2 linked regions of the Bradyrhizobium sp. WD16 genome follow. The protein of the gene in region 1 binds, or shares a complex with, the protein of each later gene. Links are inferred from orthologs where the notes say so. Each region holds a gene or a part of one and is shown on either strand. Other genes may lie near its edges. The genes, in order: DB459_RS01390 and trxA.

What was found.
Region 2: the proteins of DB459_RS01390 (region 1) and trxA are in contact, whole or in part, in an NMR structure (PDB 2IPA), measured with the Bacillus subtilis proteins. The link is inferred for Bradyrhizobium sp. WD16 from one-to-one orthologs.

What each region holds. Positions count from the first base shown.
Region 1 is NZ_CP028908.1:282,000-289,573, forward strand. The notes cover bases 4,697-7,574. They hold DB459_RS01390 (arsenate reductase ArsC), read right to left. Parts: upstream 6,461-7,574; coding sequence 5,933-6,460; downstream 4,697-5,932. Other genes in these bases: arsC (arsenate reductase (glutaredoxin)), read right to left, coding at 4,697-4,800; arsB (ACR3 family arsenite efflux transporter), read right to left, coding at 4,852-5,910; DB459_RS01395 (helix-turn-helix transcriptional regulator), read right to left, coding at 6,441-6,827; DB459_RS01400 (OsmC family protein), read right to left, coding at 6,858-7,271; arsA (arsenical pump-driving ATPase), read right to left, coding at 7,483-7,574. In the rest of the region: DB459_RS01340 (hypothetical protein), read right to left, coding at 1-66; DB459_RS01345 (hypothetical protein), read left to right, coding at 109-252; DB459_RS01350 (hypothetical protein), read left to right, coding at 297-563; DB459_RS01355 (helix-turn-helix domain-containing protein), read right to left, coding at 800-1,195; DB459_RS01360 (SDR family oxidoreductase), read left to right, coding at 1,333-2,190; DB459_RS01365 (helix-turn-helix transcriptional regulator), read left to right, coding at 2,376-2,714; DB459_RS01370 (arsenite methyltransferase), read left to right, coding at 2,725-3,558; arsenical resistance protein ArsH, read right to left, coding at 3,663-4,385; more of arsC, read right to left, coding at 4,378-4,696. UniProt on the Bacillus subtilis protein: Catalyzes the reduction of arsenate [As(V)] to arsenite [As(III)]. In vitro, can dephosphorylate para-nitrophenyl phosphate (pNPP).
Region 2 is NZ_CP028908.1:1,822,320-1,829,900, reverse strand. What follows is about bases 1-2,885. They hold trxA (thioredoxin), read right to left. Parts: upstream 1,661-2,885; coding sequence 1,340-1,660; downstream 1-1,339. Other genes in these bases: addA (double-strand break repair helicase AddA), read right to left, coding at 1,767-2,885; DB459_RS08430 (folylpolyglutamate synthase/dihydrofolate synthase family protein), read left to right, coding at 15-1,259. In the rest of the region: more of addA, read right to left, coding at 2,886-5,255; double-strand break repair protein AddB, read right to left, coding at 5,252-7,581. UniProt on the Bacillus subtilis protein: Participates in various redox reactions through the reversible oxidation of its active center dithiol to a disulfide and catalyzes dithiol-disulfide exchange reactions.

The sequences.
Region 1 (7,574 bases):
AAGGTACGGAAGATCATCACGGCCCCGCTGGCTCAAATCATTTTCAGCAGCACGGAACAAATCCATCCGCGATCACTTGGATGATATTACCCTCGCGGTCGGCCACCGATGCCGGCGATCAAGATCGCGACCACCGGAAACGCAAACGTTGATGACGGCGAACTGCCGGCCGGCGGGCGCTTCCTGCACAACAGCTTCCTGTCCAACCGCTTCCGGTCCAACACCTGCGCGCCCCGGACGTCGGGCAGCTGAGGCAGGACCAGACAGACCAGACTTCGGGATCGGAGAACGCTGCAATGGCCATGTTCATGTTCAGTCTCACGCCGGTGACCTGCGATGCCGAGACCTCGATGATCTACGACGCGCTCCAGAGGCGATTTCCCAAGCATCGCTTCAATCCGGTCCAGACCGATGAGCCCGAACTGGAGAACAGCATCGTACCGCTGATCGATCCGGCGGACCGGGCGATCGGCGCAGGCCGTTTGAACTATCACCTCGTGAATGAGGTCGAGATCGCTTTTCAGGAGCTCTTGTCCGCGACCAAGGGATGGCGGCCGTCCTGATGACGCCGAACGGCAGCGCCGGCCGGTCGTGCAATGCGAGTGATGGATTTCGCAAAGCCGTGAACGCCAGCATCACGACGCCCTTCGCCGTCAGCCCAAGGCATCCGGGACGAAATCGTGTCTGCGGCCCGCGCCAGGGGCGCCGGCAGCGCTGCGTCGGGGCGATTTCGGATGCCGCGAACGTCGCGTGCCGATGACGGCCACGCATACGGACCGGCGTTACGCCTCGCGCCTGGTTATTCCGCCGCCGTCGTCCGACCAGCGAGAATCTGGCCGAGGTTGGTCTCGATCCATTCGACCAGACCTTCGACGCGGAGGGCCACCTCGCGCCCCAACGGCGTGAGGCTGTATTCGACATGCGGCGGCACGACCGGATAGGCGACGCGATCGACCAGCCGATCATTCTCGAGCCACTGCAGCGTCTGGGCCAGCATGCGTTCGCTGATGCCGCCGATCCGGCGCCGCAAATCGCTGAAGCGCTGGGTGCCGGGAATGAGCGCCACGAGCACCAGCACGCCCCAGCGGCTGGTGACGTGCTTGAGGACCTCGCGCGAGGGACAATCTGGCGAAAACACCTGTCCCCGGCGCATCATCTCCGAGAACGACGTCCGGGGCGGCGTTCGGGATGTCATTGGTCATCTCCTCCGGGGCCGCGCCGGCCTCGTCCATTGAGAATATCACACTTACATTTTTGTGCGTACTTACGAAAAGTTCGTTTATGGACTAGATCGCCCGGTGTCAACGATCCAATCCATAGGAGGATTACCCCGTGATTGCTGTCACCGGCGCCACCGGCCAACTCGGCCAGCTCGTCATCGACGCTCTCTTGAAGACCACACCCGCGGCGCAAATCGTCGCCCTCGTCCGCGATCCCGGCAAAGCCGGTGGCCTTGCGGCCAAGGGCGTCGTCACCCGTCAGGCCGACTACGACGATGCAGCAGGTCTGGAGCGGGCCCTCGCCGGCATCGACAAGCTGCTTCTCATTTCGTCCAGCGCCGTCGGCCAGCGCGTCCACCAGCACCAGAACGTCATCGGGGCAGCCAAGAAGGCCGGCGTCGGCCTGATCGCCTATACCAGCCTGCTTCACGCCGAGACCTCGCCCATGGGGCTCGCCGCCGAGCATCGGGCCACAGAGGCTCTGCTAAAGGCGAGCGGCGTGCCTTACGTCCTGCTGCGCAACAGCTGGTACACCGAGAATTATCTCGCTTCGATTCCGGCGGCGCTCCAGCATGGCGCCTTCATCGGCAGCGCCGGCGAAGGACGGATCGCCTCGGCCCCCCGCCGCGACTATGCCGAGGCAGCGGCCGCGGTCCTGACATCGGCGGCGGATCAGTCCGGCAAGGTCTACGAGCTGTCGGGCGACGACTCCTACACGCTCGCCGATCTCGCCGCCGAAGTGGCGCTCCAGACCGGCAAGCCGATCATCTACCAGAACCTTCCGGAAGCGGCGTTTCGCGGCGCGCTGATCGGCGCCGGCCTGCCCGAGCCGGTCGCCACCATGCTCGCGGAGTCGGACGTCGGCGCCTCAAGGGGCGGCCTGTTCGACGACAGCCATACCCTGAGCCGCCTGATCGGGCGCCCGACGACGTCGCTCAAGACCGCCGTGGCCGAAGCGCTGAAGCGCTGACGCGCCCCCGAAGGGGCGTGCGGTTCGCGCCGCACGCCCCTTCGGATTGCATGCCCCGCAGCGCGCGGTCGTCGCGGAGGCTGGCCGGCGCATGACTGCGGGACTCGACGGTGTCCGACCGGTGCGTGTTTGCCCTTGCGTTTCCATATTTCTATAATTATAGAATTATGGAAACGGAGGCTGCCGTGCAGACCCACGGACCCGACCAGAACGCCCGCTTCGCCGACATGCTCGCCGCACTCGGTTCGGAATCGCGCCTGCGCATCGTGCGGCTGCTGCTCAAGGCGCATCCGGAAGGCCTCGTCGTCGGCGAGATCGCCGCCGACCTCGACATCCCGGCCTCCACCCTGTCCCACCACCTCGAAAAGCTGAAGAACGAGGGACTGGTCCTCGTCCGGCGCGAGAGCACCTTCCTTCGCTACACCGCCAACGCCGATGGGCTGCAGGAAATCCTGGCCTTCCTGTTCGCCGAATGCTGCACGCGCAACAAAGCCATCAAGCCCGAAGCCGTCACCTGCTGCTGAGGAGGATCACATGACGACGGACATCAAGGAAGCGGTTCGACAGAAATACAGCCAGGCGGCGCTGCGCGCCGGCTCGTGCTGCGGCGGCCCCGCCCTCGATCGGGCGAGCCCCATCACGTCCCATCTCTATTCCGACCAGGAGACCGGCGATCTGCCGGAAGCGGCGGTGCTCGCCTCCCTCGGCTGCGGCAATCCGACCGCGCTCGCCGAACTGAAGCAGGGTGAGACGGTGCTCGACCTCGGATCGGGCGGCGGCATCGACGTGCTGCTCTCGGCCCGCAGGGTCGGGCCCACCGGCAAGGCCTACGGCCTCGACATGACCGACGAGATGCTGGCGCTCGCCCGCGACAATCAGAAGAAGGCCGGCGTGCAGAACGTCGAATTCCTCAAGGGCGAGATCGAGCACATTCCCCTGCCCGACAATTCGGTCGACGTGATCATCTCCAACTGCGTGATCAACCTGTCCGCCGACAAGGACCAGGTGCTGCGCGAGGCCTTTCGCGTGCTCAAGCCGGGCGGTCGTTTCGCGGTGTCGGACGTGGTGACCCGCGGCGAGGTGCCCGAGGCGATCCGCAACGACATGCTGCTCTGGGTCGGCTGCATCGCCGGCGCTCTCGAGGAAAACGACTATCGCGGCAGACTCGCGGCGGCAGGCTTCGAACAGATCGGCATCGAGCCGACCCGGATCTACCGGGTCGAGGATGCCCGCGAATTCCTCGCCGCCAAGGGCATCGATGTCGAGGCGATCGCCAAGGCGGCGGACGGCAAATTCATGGGCGCCTTCGTCCGTGCGGTGAAGCCCGGCAAGGATGCTCCCTGTTGCGCTCCGACCTGCGGCAGCTGACCGGGGCCGTTTCGATCTGCCGCGAGCACCGGATCGCTTGCGTCGCGGCAGATAATCGATCCGGCTCGTTCGTGATGCGATTGCGCGGCCGGTAACCGGCGCTTTCAGATCGACCGCTGGTTCACGCGCTCCGAGAGTTCGGCCGCACTCTCCTTGCGTTCGCTGTAGCGATCGACCAGGTAGTCCTTGCGATCCCTGGTCAGCAGCGTGAATTTCATCAGTTCCTCCATCACGTCGACGATGCGATCGTAATAGGGCGACGGCTTCATCCGTCCGGCATCGTCGAACTCGGCGAACGCCTTGGCGACGGACGACTGATTGGGAATCGTGATCAGCCGCATCCAGCGCCCCAGCACCCGCAGCTGGTTCACCGCGTTGAACGACTGGGAGCCGCCACTGACCTGCATCACCGCCAGGGTCTTGCCTTGGGTCGGGCGAACGGCGCCGATGGACAGCGGAATCCAGTCGATCTGCGCCTTCATGATGCCGGTCATGGCGCCGTGGCGCTCGGGCGAGCACCACACCATGCCCTCGGCCCAGGTGACGGCTTCGCGAAGCTCGGCAACCTTCGGATGATCCGCCGAACCGTCATCGGGCAGCGGCAGGCCACTCGGATTGAAGGTCCGGGTCTCGGCGCCGAACCGTCGTAAGATCCGTGCCGCTTCTTCGGTCACCAGGCGGCTGTAGGACCGCTCCCGGACCGAGCCGTAGAGCAGGAGAATACGCGGCGGATGGAGCGAGACCTGAGGATTTACCAGCCGATCTCGATCGATCGGCTCAAAACAGCTCTCGCTCAGATTGGGCAGATGGTCCAGCGGCTCAGACAACGCGATGGCCCTCCGCATCGATCAGCAGCGATCCGTCCTCCTTGTGGAAGGGGCCGGGCGGAAGGGTGTCGAGCAGATCGAGAACGACATCGCTTGGCCGGCAGAGGCGAACGCCTTGGCGCGTACAGACGATCGGCCGGTTCACGAGGACGGGATGCGCGATCATCGCCTCAAGAATGCGCTCGTCGGGCACGCTGTCGTCGAGAAGACCGAGTTCCGCGGCGGGCGACTTGGTGGTGCGCAGCGCCGTTCGCGGCGTCAAGCCGGCCGCAGCGAACAGCCCCAGCAGCTGCGGCCTGGTCCAGCCGGTCTTCAGGTATTCGATGATCGTCGGCCGGTAGCCCGCCGCCTCGATGATGGCGAGGACGTTGCGGGAGGTGCCGCAATCCGGATTGTGATGAATCACGACGTCCATGGTGACCGGTCTCTCTTTCTTCGTCTTGCTGCAGGGTGCCGCCGCGCGCGTTCAGCCCAGCGGTTTGGCTTGCGCGGGCTTCGTCGTCTGCGATCCCGCTTCATACCAGGACCGGGTCGCTTTGACGATCTGGACCACCGACAGCATCACCGGCACTTCGACCAGCACGCCGACCACGGTGGCGAGCGCCGCGCCGGACTCAAGACCGAACAGGCTGATGGCGGCGGCAACCGCCAGCTCGAAGAAATTGCTGGCGCCGATCAACGCCGCCGGAGCCGCGACGCACCAGGCGACGCCGAAGCGACGGCTGAGCAGATAGGCGAGCCCGGCATTGAAATAGACCTGGATCAGGATCGGCACCGCGAGAATCGCGATCACCAGCGGCTGCCTGAGGATCTGGCCGCCCTGAAAGCCGAACAGCAGCACCAGCGTCGCCAGCAGGGCGACGAGCGAGGCGGGCTGCAGGCGATTGAGGGTGCGCTCCAGGGCATCTCGCCCCAGCGACAGGAGACGGCTGCGCCAGGCTTGAGCGATCACCACCGGCACGACGATATAGAGCAGCACGGACAGCAGCAGCGTCGCCCAGGGCACCGAGATCGAGGCGACGCCGAGCAGAAGACCGACCAGCGGCGCAAACAGGAACACCATGATGACGTCGTTCAGCGCCACCTGGCTCAGGGTATAATGCGGCTCGCCCTCGCACAGGTTCGACCAGACGAAGACCATGGCGGTGCAGGGCGCCGCCGCCAGCAGAATGAGCCCGGCGATGTAGGATGAAATCTGCCCGGCCGGCAGCATCCCGGCGAACACGTGGCCGATGAAGAAGGTGCCGAGCAACGCCATCGAGAACGGCTTCACCGCCCAGTTGATGAACAGCGTCACGCCGACGCCGCGCCAGTGCTGTCGGACCTCGCCGAGCGCGCCGAAATCGATCTTCAGCAGCATCGGGATGATCATCAGCCAGATCAGCGCCGCCACCGGCAGGTTGACCTTGGCGAGCTCGGCCGACGCCACCACGGCGAACAGGCCCGGCATCAGGTGGCCGAGCGCGACCCCGGCAACGATGCACAGGGCGACCCACAACGACAGATAGCGTTCGAAAGTGCTCATTGGAATGAAACCGCCTAGGGGATCAGGCCACGTCGGGACGTGGGCGGGTTGCGCCGTCGCTGCGACCGATGTTGCGCAGCCTGGCGCCGAGCGAGATCGCGTCGACGCTTGCGAGCGGCAGGCTGGTGAAGGCGTCGATGCGGTTCTTCAGATAACGGTACGCGGTCAGGAAGGCCGTATGTTTTTCGAAATCCGTGCCGTCGACCGCGGCCGGGTCCTCGATGCCCCAATGAGCGGTCATCGGCTGCCCCGGCCAGACCGGGCAGGACTCGCCGGCGGCATTGTCGCAGACGGTGAAGACGAAATCCATCACCGGCGCGTCCGGCGCGGCGAATTCGGACCAGCTCTTCGAGCGCAGGCCGGCGGTCGGATAGCCGAGAGTTTCGAGCACCTTGAGGGCAAAGGGATTGACCTCGCCCTTCGGCGCGCTGCCGGCGGAGAAGGCGCGGAACACACCCTGCCCCTCCCGGTTGAGGATGGCTTCGGCGAGGATCGAGCGTGCCGAATTGCCGGTGCACAGGAACAGCACGTTATAACTTCTGGCGGGCATGGCTCTTCTTCCTCGCGGCGCTCGTCGTCGCCGGCGCACAGCACGCCTTGATGCTGCCGATCAAAGGCGCGCAGACGTCGGGACGGCCGTCGCAACAGTCTTGAACCAGGAAGGTGGTCAGTTCGCGGAACACACTCAGATCAACGCGATAGATGATGGAGCGGCTGTGCCGCTCGCCGACGACGAGACCGGCCCTCGCCAGCACCGAAAGATGGGCCGACATGGTATTCTGCGGCACGCCGACGAGGCGCGCCAGTTCGCCCGCGGCGACCCCTTCAGGTTCGCGCTTCACCAACAGGCGAAAGGTGTCCAGCCGCGTCGGCTGGGCCAGCGCCCCAAGGGCATCGATGGCTCGCGTTTCATCCATATATCCAGAATATTGGATATCTTAGAAGAGTCAAGCGGCGCCGGAGGCGCGGCGGATGCTCCCTTTCAGCTCGGTGGCCGCCGCGACCGTGTTCGAGATCGTGCCGTACTTGCGCACGTTCTGGTGCAGCAGGTCGAGGCGGCGGTCGGTCTCGTCGGTGTCGACGATGAGCTCATAGGAAATCGAGGCCATGAAGGGCGGGCTGTCCCGGCGCAGGCCATGGAGCCGCACCTCCACGTTGCGGAAATCGAACTGGATGATCGGCGCCACCCGCTCGATCCCCTTGATCATGCAGGCCGCAATCGCAGCCAGGAACAGCTCTGCCGGATTGAACGCGTCGAGCCGGCCGTTGACGTCGGTATCGAGCGTGACGTGGGCATTCTTGCAGCTGGCGACGCTGCCATGCGAATCCAGCCGCTTCGCCGTCACATTGTATTCAAGCATGATCGGACCTCGATGAAATACGCACTCCGGGCGCCGTCATGAAGCAACGACACACCGGTGAAACGCTTGCGATGGATCAAGCCCGCATCCTCGCCGCGTCAGACCGGCGCTCGAACGGGCCGGCTGTGGGATCGTCACCTTGTATCGGCGGCGGACAGAAAATCGCACTCGCGCGATCAACCAAAACGGCGCGCCGGAAGAATGAGAAAGACTATGCATCCCCTGTCTCTGTCAGCGCCGCGAGGCGGCTGACACCGACCGGTTCTTCCGCCTGGAACGGAATCAAGGCGACGCGCCTGGCAA
Region 2 (7,581 bases), 1.5 Mb from region 1 along the record:
TGACGCTCGACCGCATGCTGCGGATCCTCGACGCCCTCGGCCATCCCGAGCGGCGGCTGCCGCCGGTCATCCATGTCGCCGGCACCAACGGCAAGGGATCGACCGTGGCCTATCTGCGCGCCATTCTCGAGGCCGCGGGGCTCGCCGTTCACACCTACACCTCGCCGCATCTCGTGCGCATCAACGAACGTTTTCGCCTCGGCCGCGTCGGCGGCGGCGAATTGACGAGCGACGACGCGTTGCGCGCGGTGCTGGCCGAATGCGAGGCGGTCAATGCCGGCGCCCCGATCACGGTGTTCGAGATGGAAACGGCGGCGGCGCTGACGCTGTTCGCCTCGCATCCGGCCGACGCGGTGCTGCTCGAAGTCGGCCTCGGCGGCCGGCTCGACGCCACCAATGTGATCGATCAGCCGGCGGTGAGCGTCATCGCCCCCGTCAGCATCGATCATCAGGACTTTCTCGGGGACACGCTCGCGGCCATCGCCGGCGAGAAGGCCGGCATCATCAAGCGGCGGGTGCCGGTGGTATCGGCGGCGCAGCCGGCCGAGGCCGAGGCGGTGATCGAACTGGCGGCGCGCCGTGCCGGCGCACCGTTGCACATGGCCGGCCAGCATTGGCACGTCGATGTCGAGCATGGACGTCTGGTCTATCACGACGAGCGCGGCCTGCTCGATCTGTCCGCGCCGCGGCTGTTCGGCCGCCATCAGTTCGACAATGCCGGGCTGGCGATCGCCGCGCTGCGGGCCACCGACGCCTTCCGTATCGAGCAGTCGGCCTTCGAGACCGGCATCGCCCGCGCCGAATGGCCGGCGCGGATGCAGCGGCTGACCTCGGGTGCCCTGCTCGCGGTAGCGCCGCCGGATGCCGAGATCTGGCTCGACGGCGGCCACAATGTCGACGGCGGCCGGGTGGTCGCTGCCGCCATCGGCGACCTCGAGGAGCGGGTGTCGCGGCCGCTGGTCGTGATCGCCGGCATGATGGGCAACAAGGACGCCCGCGGCTTCCTCGGCAACTTTGCCGGGCTGACGCGCCATATCATCGCGGTGCCGGTGCCCGACCAGGACAAGGCGATGCCGGTCGAGGCGTTGGCGGATGCCGCCCGGTCGCTCGGCATGCGGGTGGAGACGGCGCCGTCGGTGGCGGCGGCGCTGTCGACGATCGCCCGTCTCGCCTATGAGATCGCGCCGCGTATCCTCATCACCGGCTCGCTTTATCTCGCCGGCGCGGTGCTCGAGGCCAACGGCACGCCGCCGCGCTGATCGCGCTCACGGACATCCGCCGCTGAAACGACAACGGCCGGCTTGCGCCGGCCGGTTCGATTGGGTCGTCGCTGGTCGCGTCAGACCGCGGCGCTGATCCACTGCTGCAGCTTGGCCTTCGGCGCCGCGCCGACCTGGCGGGAGGCGAGTTCGCCACCCTTGAAGATCATCAGGGTCGGGATCGACATCACACCGTATTTCGAGGCGGTCTGCGGATTCTCATCGACGTTGAGCTTGACGATCTTCACCTTCTCGCCCATGGCGCCGGCGATCTCGTCGAGTGCCGGCGCGATCATGCGGCAGGGGCCGCACCACTCGGCCCAGAAGTCGACCACGACGGGCCCCGACGCCTTGAGGACCTCCGATTCGAAATTGGCGTCCGATACCTTGCCGACCGACATCACGTGCCTCTTTGCCTGAATTTGGGGGGCGCGGAGATTCGCGCCGCACTCTCACTAGCGAACCTATGAACCGGCCGGGGTGGGGTCAAGGTGGCGTCGACCCCGGTCACGCCGCGGTGATGCTGGCCAGCTCCGCATCCAGCTCATGGCCAGGAATCTCCATGATTTCAGTGGTTTCCGTCCAAATCAGCGCGGCCCGGACGCGCTTGCGCGGTTGCAGGCGCGACAGCACCGCACGGTAGAGCGCAAGCTGGCGGCGATAGGCCGGCGGACAATCGGCAAGGCGGCGCGGCGGGGCGTGATTGGTCTTGAAGTCGACGATCAGGATCTCGCCGTCGGTCTCAACCAGGCGATCGATCTGGCCGCTGACCAGTGCCGCCGGCCGTCCGCTGCGGGTGAGACGTCCGACGATGGCGACCTCGGCGCGGCTCGCCGGGCCGAACACCGCGGCGAACGGCGCCGCGCCGATCAAAGTCAGCACTTCGCCGAGCAGGGCGCTGCGCTCGGCCTCGCTCCAGTCGGCGGCCCGGCGCATCAGATAGCGCTGCGCCGCATCAGTGCGCTGTGACGCGTCGATCTCGGGCAGCGACTGCAGCAGGCGATGGACGAGCACGCCGCGCCGTTGCGCGCGGCGGCGGCTCTCGGCGGCCTCGCCGGATTTCACCGTGGCGGCGGCATTGTCGTCGTCGCCGCCATGGGAAGGCTGCAGCGCGATCAGCTCGGCGCTTTCGCGTCTGGCTGCCTGGCGCAACCAGCCGGGGAGCTCAGGCGCTGCTGCGGCCGCCTCGAGCGCGGCGGGAGCCGGCAGCGCGGCGGCGTCGCCATGGCTGTAGCAACGCACGTCGCCGAACGGCGTCCTCTCGGTCGCGAGCTTCAGTTCGCTGCCGTCGAGCCCCTTGCGGATCAGGTCGTACCAGGAATTCGCCCGCACCTCATTGCGGTTGCCCGGCTGGCAGCCGCCGACGATGAGACGATCGGCGGCGCGGGTCATCGCCACATACAGCAGGCGGCGATATTCGTCCTCGGTGTCCGCCACCATGGCGGCGCGGGCCGTCGCCACCGCCGGCGGATCGTCGGCCTTGCGTCCGGCCCATACCACGCAGCCGCGCGGCAGGCCGGGGCGCGGCGGCAGCCGCACCAGGCTGAGGCGCTGGCTGTCGGTGGGCGACGACGTGGTGTCGGCGAGAAACACCACCGGCGCTTCCAGGCCCTTGGCGCCGTGCACGGTCATCACCCGGACTTCGTCGCGGGAGATTTCCATGTCGCGCTTGATTTCGGTGTCGGCGGCGCGCAGCCAGGCCATGAAGCCCTGCAGCGAGGCCGGGCCGCGGCTTTCGAAGGCGAGCGCCAGTTCGAGGAATTCATCGAGGGCATCGTTGGCTTCGGGGCCGAGCCGGGCCAGCATGCGGGCCCGGCCGCCATCGCCGCCGAGCAGCCAGGCATAGAAGCTGAAAGGCGCCAATTCGCGCGCGCGCGCCTCGCAGGCCTGCAGCCGCGACCATGCCGCGGCGAAGTGGGCGTCCTCGGCCGCGTGCTGATGCAGCGCGTCGCGCAAGCTGCCGCGTCTGCCGTGAGCGATGCGGAACAGGTCGTCTTCGGAGAGGCCGAACAGCGGGCCCTTGAGCGCCACGGCGAGGGCGAGATCGTCGCCGGCGAACAGCAGCGCATCGGCGAGATGCATCAGGTCGACCACCGCGATGTGCTCGGTCAGCTTGAGCCGATCGGCGCCGGCGACCGGAATGCGGCCCTGCTTCAGACTCTGGATGATGGCGTTGAAGGTGGCGCCGCGCCGGCGCACCAGGATCAGGATGTCGCCATAGCGCAGGCGCCGCCGCCGTCCCGCCGGGCCGATGGCGGTTTCCGAGGTAACCAGGCTGGCGATGCGCTGGCGGATGCGCTGCGCGAGCCGCACCTCGGGACTCGTCTGCGACACCGCGTCGAACGGCGCGCGCCAGCCTTCGAGATCCTGGCCCTGATTGGGCTGCTCCAACTCCCACAATTCCACCGTCGACGGCGCGGCATCGGCGAGCGCCAGATGTGGCGGCATGCCCTCCGTGTCGGAGGTGATGCTGCGATAGATCGCCTGGTCGCGGAAGGTGCGTTCCACCGCATGCAGCACGCCGTGGCCCGAGCGGAAGGAGTAGGTGAAGGACAGCGCGTCGAACGGCAGCTCGGCGGCGGTGAAGCGCTGCTGGAATCCTCTGCGGCGCAGGTCGAATTCGCGCGGCGCAGCGCCCTGGAACGAGAAGATCGACTGCTTCTCGTCGCCCACCGCGAACACGGTTCGCACCAGGCGATCGGGCCGCGCGCCGCTGCCGGAGGTGAATTCCGACACCAGATGTTCGATGATGTCCCATTGCCGCGGGCTGGTGTCCTGGGCCTCGTCGATCAGCACATGATCGATGCCCTGGTCGAGCTTGAAATGCACCCAGCTCGCCGGCGTGCGTCCCAGCATCGCCAGCGTTCTGTCGATCAGGTCATCGTAATCGAGCAGGCCGCGCGCCTCCTTTTCGCCGCGATAATTGGCGGCGACGGCGCTGGCGATGACGAGCAGCGCCGAGGTGCGCTCGCGGACCTGAGCGGCGCGGCGGCGCGGCACCAGGACCGCGAGGCGGGTGGCCTCGCGCGCCAGCCGTTCGGCAAGGCCGGGCGCCTCGTCCGTGAGCTTCCTGCTGATCAGCGATTTGCGCTCGCCGCCCTGCTGGGTGAAGAACAGGCCGAGATAGGCTTCGATCTGTTCGGCGCCGCTCGAGGCGAGGGCTTCCGACAGCCGCTCTGCCTGGCCGGCATCGGTCTTGCCACCCTGCGCGAACTCCTCGATGACCGCACGCCAGTCGGCGCGGGCCAGATGGGGACCTTCGACGATCTCGTGTTCGACGGCGGCGATGCTGTCGTCGGGGGCAAGGTCGAGGACCTGGGCGAGCTGCGCCTGGGCGGTTTCGACGGTGACCGCCGCGCTGGTCCAGGCCTGGAAGTGATCGCGGCTGAGCACCGCCTCGCGCACCACGTCGCGGAAGGTGACGTCGGCGGCGCCGCTCATGGCGGTGGCGAGCGCCCGGCCGACGCTGCTGTCCGGCGCGGCCGCCGCGGCGAGCAGCACCTTGAGGCTGGCGCGCTCCATCAGTTCATTCTGGTCGCGGTCGTCGAGCACGGCAAAGCGCGCCGGGACATTGGCCTCGAACGGAAACTGCTGCAGCAGCCGCGTGCACAGGGCGTGAATGGTCTGGACCTTGAGACCGCCCGGCGTTTCGAGGGCGCAGGCGAACAATTCGCGGGCGCGGCGGCGCATCGCCGCCGTGGGGGTCACCGCGGTGTCCCTGAGCGCGGCATCGAGCGCGGCGTCGTCGAGGGTGATCCAGTGCCCGAGCGTGGTGAAGACCCGCTCGGCCATGTTGGCGGCGGCGGCCTTGGTGAAGGTGATGCAGAGGATCTTTTCCGGCGCGACGCCGGCGAGCAGCAGCCGCACCACGCGCTGCACCAGCACATGGGTCTTGCCCGACCCGGCATTGGCGGAAACGAAGACCGAGGCAGTCGGAGCGGAGGCGCGGGTCTGCCGATCGCGCACGTCGTCGGGGATCTTGCGCGCGGAGCTCATGGCGCCTCTCCCGTGCCGCCTTCGCCGGACCATTCCTTGATCCGCGCCAGGGCATCGTAATCGCCGTAGCGGGTCGACCACATCGACAGCACCAGCGATTTGTAGGGCTGGTTCTCGTCCTCGAAGGCGCGGATCAGCGCCTCCAGCTTGGCGCGAGCCTCGATGGCGGCCTCGTCCGGCGACAGCGGCGGCTCGGTTCGTGCATCGCGCGTCAGTTCCAGCCTGCACTCCTTGCCCGGCGGATTGTTGCCGTTGAGCCGGACGTAAGTCAGCTCGCCGACGCTGGCGCCGGCGTCGATGCCGGCGAAGCCGCCCTCGCGCAGGATCGCCGCTTCCAGCGTCAGCTGCGGCGACAGCCCCATGCGCACCTGCTTGCCGGTCGGTGGAATCCCGGTCTTGTAGTCGAGAATGGCGTAGCGGCCGTCGTTGCGGCGCTCGATGCGGTCGGCGCGGGCGCTGAGACGGAAGCTGCGGCCCTGGTCCAGCGCAATAACGAAGCCGCCCTGAATCTCGGTGAGGATCTCGGCGACGCCCTGGCGCCGCTCGCGTTCCCATTGGCCGAGCCAATGGGCGATGCGCAGGAAGCGGGGCCACCATAGCGCCCGCGCCTCCGGCTGGTCCATCAGCGGGGCGAAATGCCGCGCGCCGATGGCGCGCAGCGCCGCCGCGGGGTCGGCCGGCAGGCGGTCGGGAAAGGCTTGCGTGAATTCGGCGATGGCGTTGTGGATCGCAGAGCCGCGGTCAGCCGCCGACAGCGGCATGTCCACCGGATCGAGCGCCTGCAGATCGAGGATGCGCCGCGCGTAGATCGTGTAGGGATCGCGCAGCCAGTCCTCGATCTCGGTGACCGAGAGACGCTGCGGCCGGGCGTGGCGCGGCGGACGCGGCGCCGGCTGGGCGATCGGAACCACTTGCGCGGGACGGTCGAGAGCCTCGGCACAGGCGAGATAACGACCGCCGCGGGCCAGCGCCACGGCAAAATGGGCCTCCCCGGCGACCGCTTCGAGACGGTGCAGGAAGCGCGAGGCGACGGCCGGCGCGCCGCCGACCTTGGCGGCGTGGGTCAGCACCACCTCCGGCGCCCCGAGCAGTTGGGCGAAGTCGTGGGCGGACAGGCCGATGCGCCGCTCCGGCAGGTCGAGACCGAGCTGGTGGCGCATCGGCCGGTTCAGCCAGGGGTCGATGCGCGGCTCCGGCGGCCAGACGCCCTCGACGAGGCCGCCGAGAATGACGCGCTCGCTCGTCGTCAGGCGTGCTTCCAGCGGGCCGAAGATCCGCAGCCGCGCCGCCGCGGTGATCGGCCGCCGCACGATTCGGTCGCCGAAGGCGGTGCGGAAGACATCGGGATAATCGGCGAGGGTGAGGACGACGCCGCTCAGGCCTCCGGCGGCGTCGAGGTCGTCGAAGCCCTGGGCCAGGGCGAGCCCGTCGGCGTCGCCGAAGGTGACGATCTCGTCGTCGGCATCGGTGCCGAGCGCGTTGAGCACCGCGCGGTGGGCGGCTGCAAATTCGGTCAGGTCATGAGGCTTGCCGTCGCCGAGGCGCTCGAGCGGCGCAAAGGCGCGGCCGAGACGTTCGATCAGCTCGGCGATCAGCGGCAGGATCTCGATTTCGATCTTGCTGCGCGGCTCACCCCGGTGCAGCAGTGACGGCACGCCGCCGCGCATCTTGTCGAATTCGCCGCGGAAGATCTCGAAATCCCGTTTGAGGCCGGCGCTGCCGGACTGCGGCCGCGTGCCCCGCAGCAGCACGCGTTCGAGGCCGGCAATGGCACGGGCGAAGCTGCCGTCGCGGCGGCCGAGCCGGAACAGGGGATGCTTGAGCAGCGCCAGCAACGTCGCCGGGGCAAGGCCATCGGCGGCAGCGAGCGCGCAGAGCCGGGCGAAGCGGCCGGCGGCGGTGTCGGTCAGCGCATCGCCGCCGGAATCGTCATAGGCGAGCTTCCAGCGATCGAGGCTGGCCATGACACGGCGGGCGAGCGCCCGGTCGGGCGTCACCAGCGCCACGGTCATGGACGGCTGTTCGATGGCTTCGCGCATCGCAACCGCAATCGCCAGCGCCTCGATTTCGGCGGTCGGCGCCGCCACGACCGCGATGCGGCTCATGCCCAGGCCGATCGCGCGGGCAACTGCGGGGTCGCTCAGGCGCTGGTGCCACAGTCCGGTGGCAGCGGACGGGCGCAGCGCTTCCGAGGCCAGCAGCTCGCGGCCGTGCGCGGCCGGGAGAGCGAGCGGCACCACGTCGCGACGCTCGATGCCGAATCGGGCGAGAAGATTGTGGAGCGCGAACTGGGGATGGCCGGGCGCCGGCGCGCCGTCGTCATCGC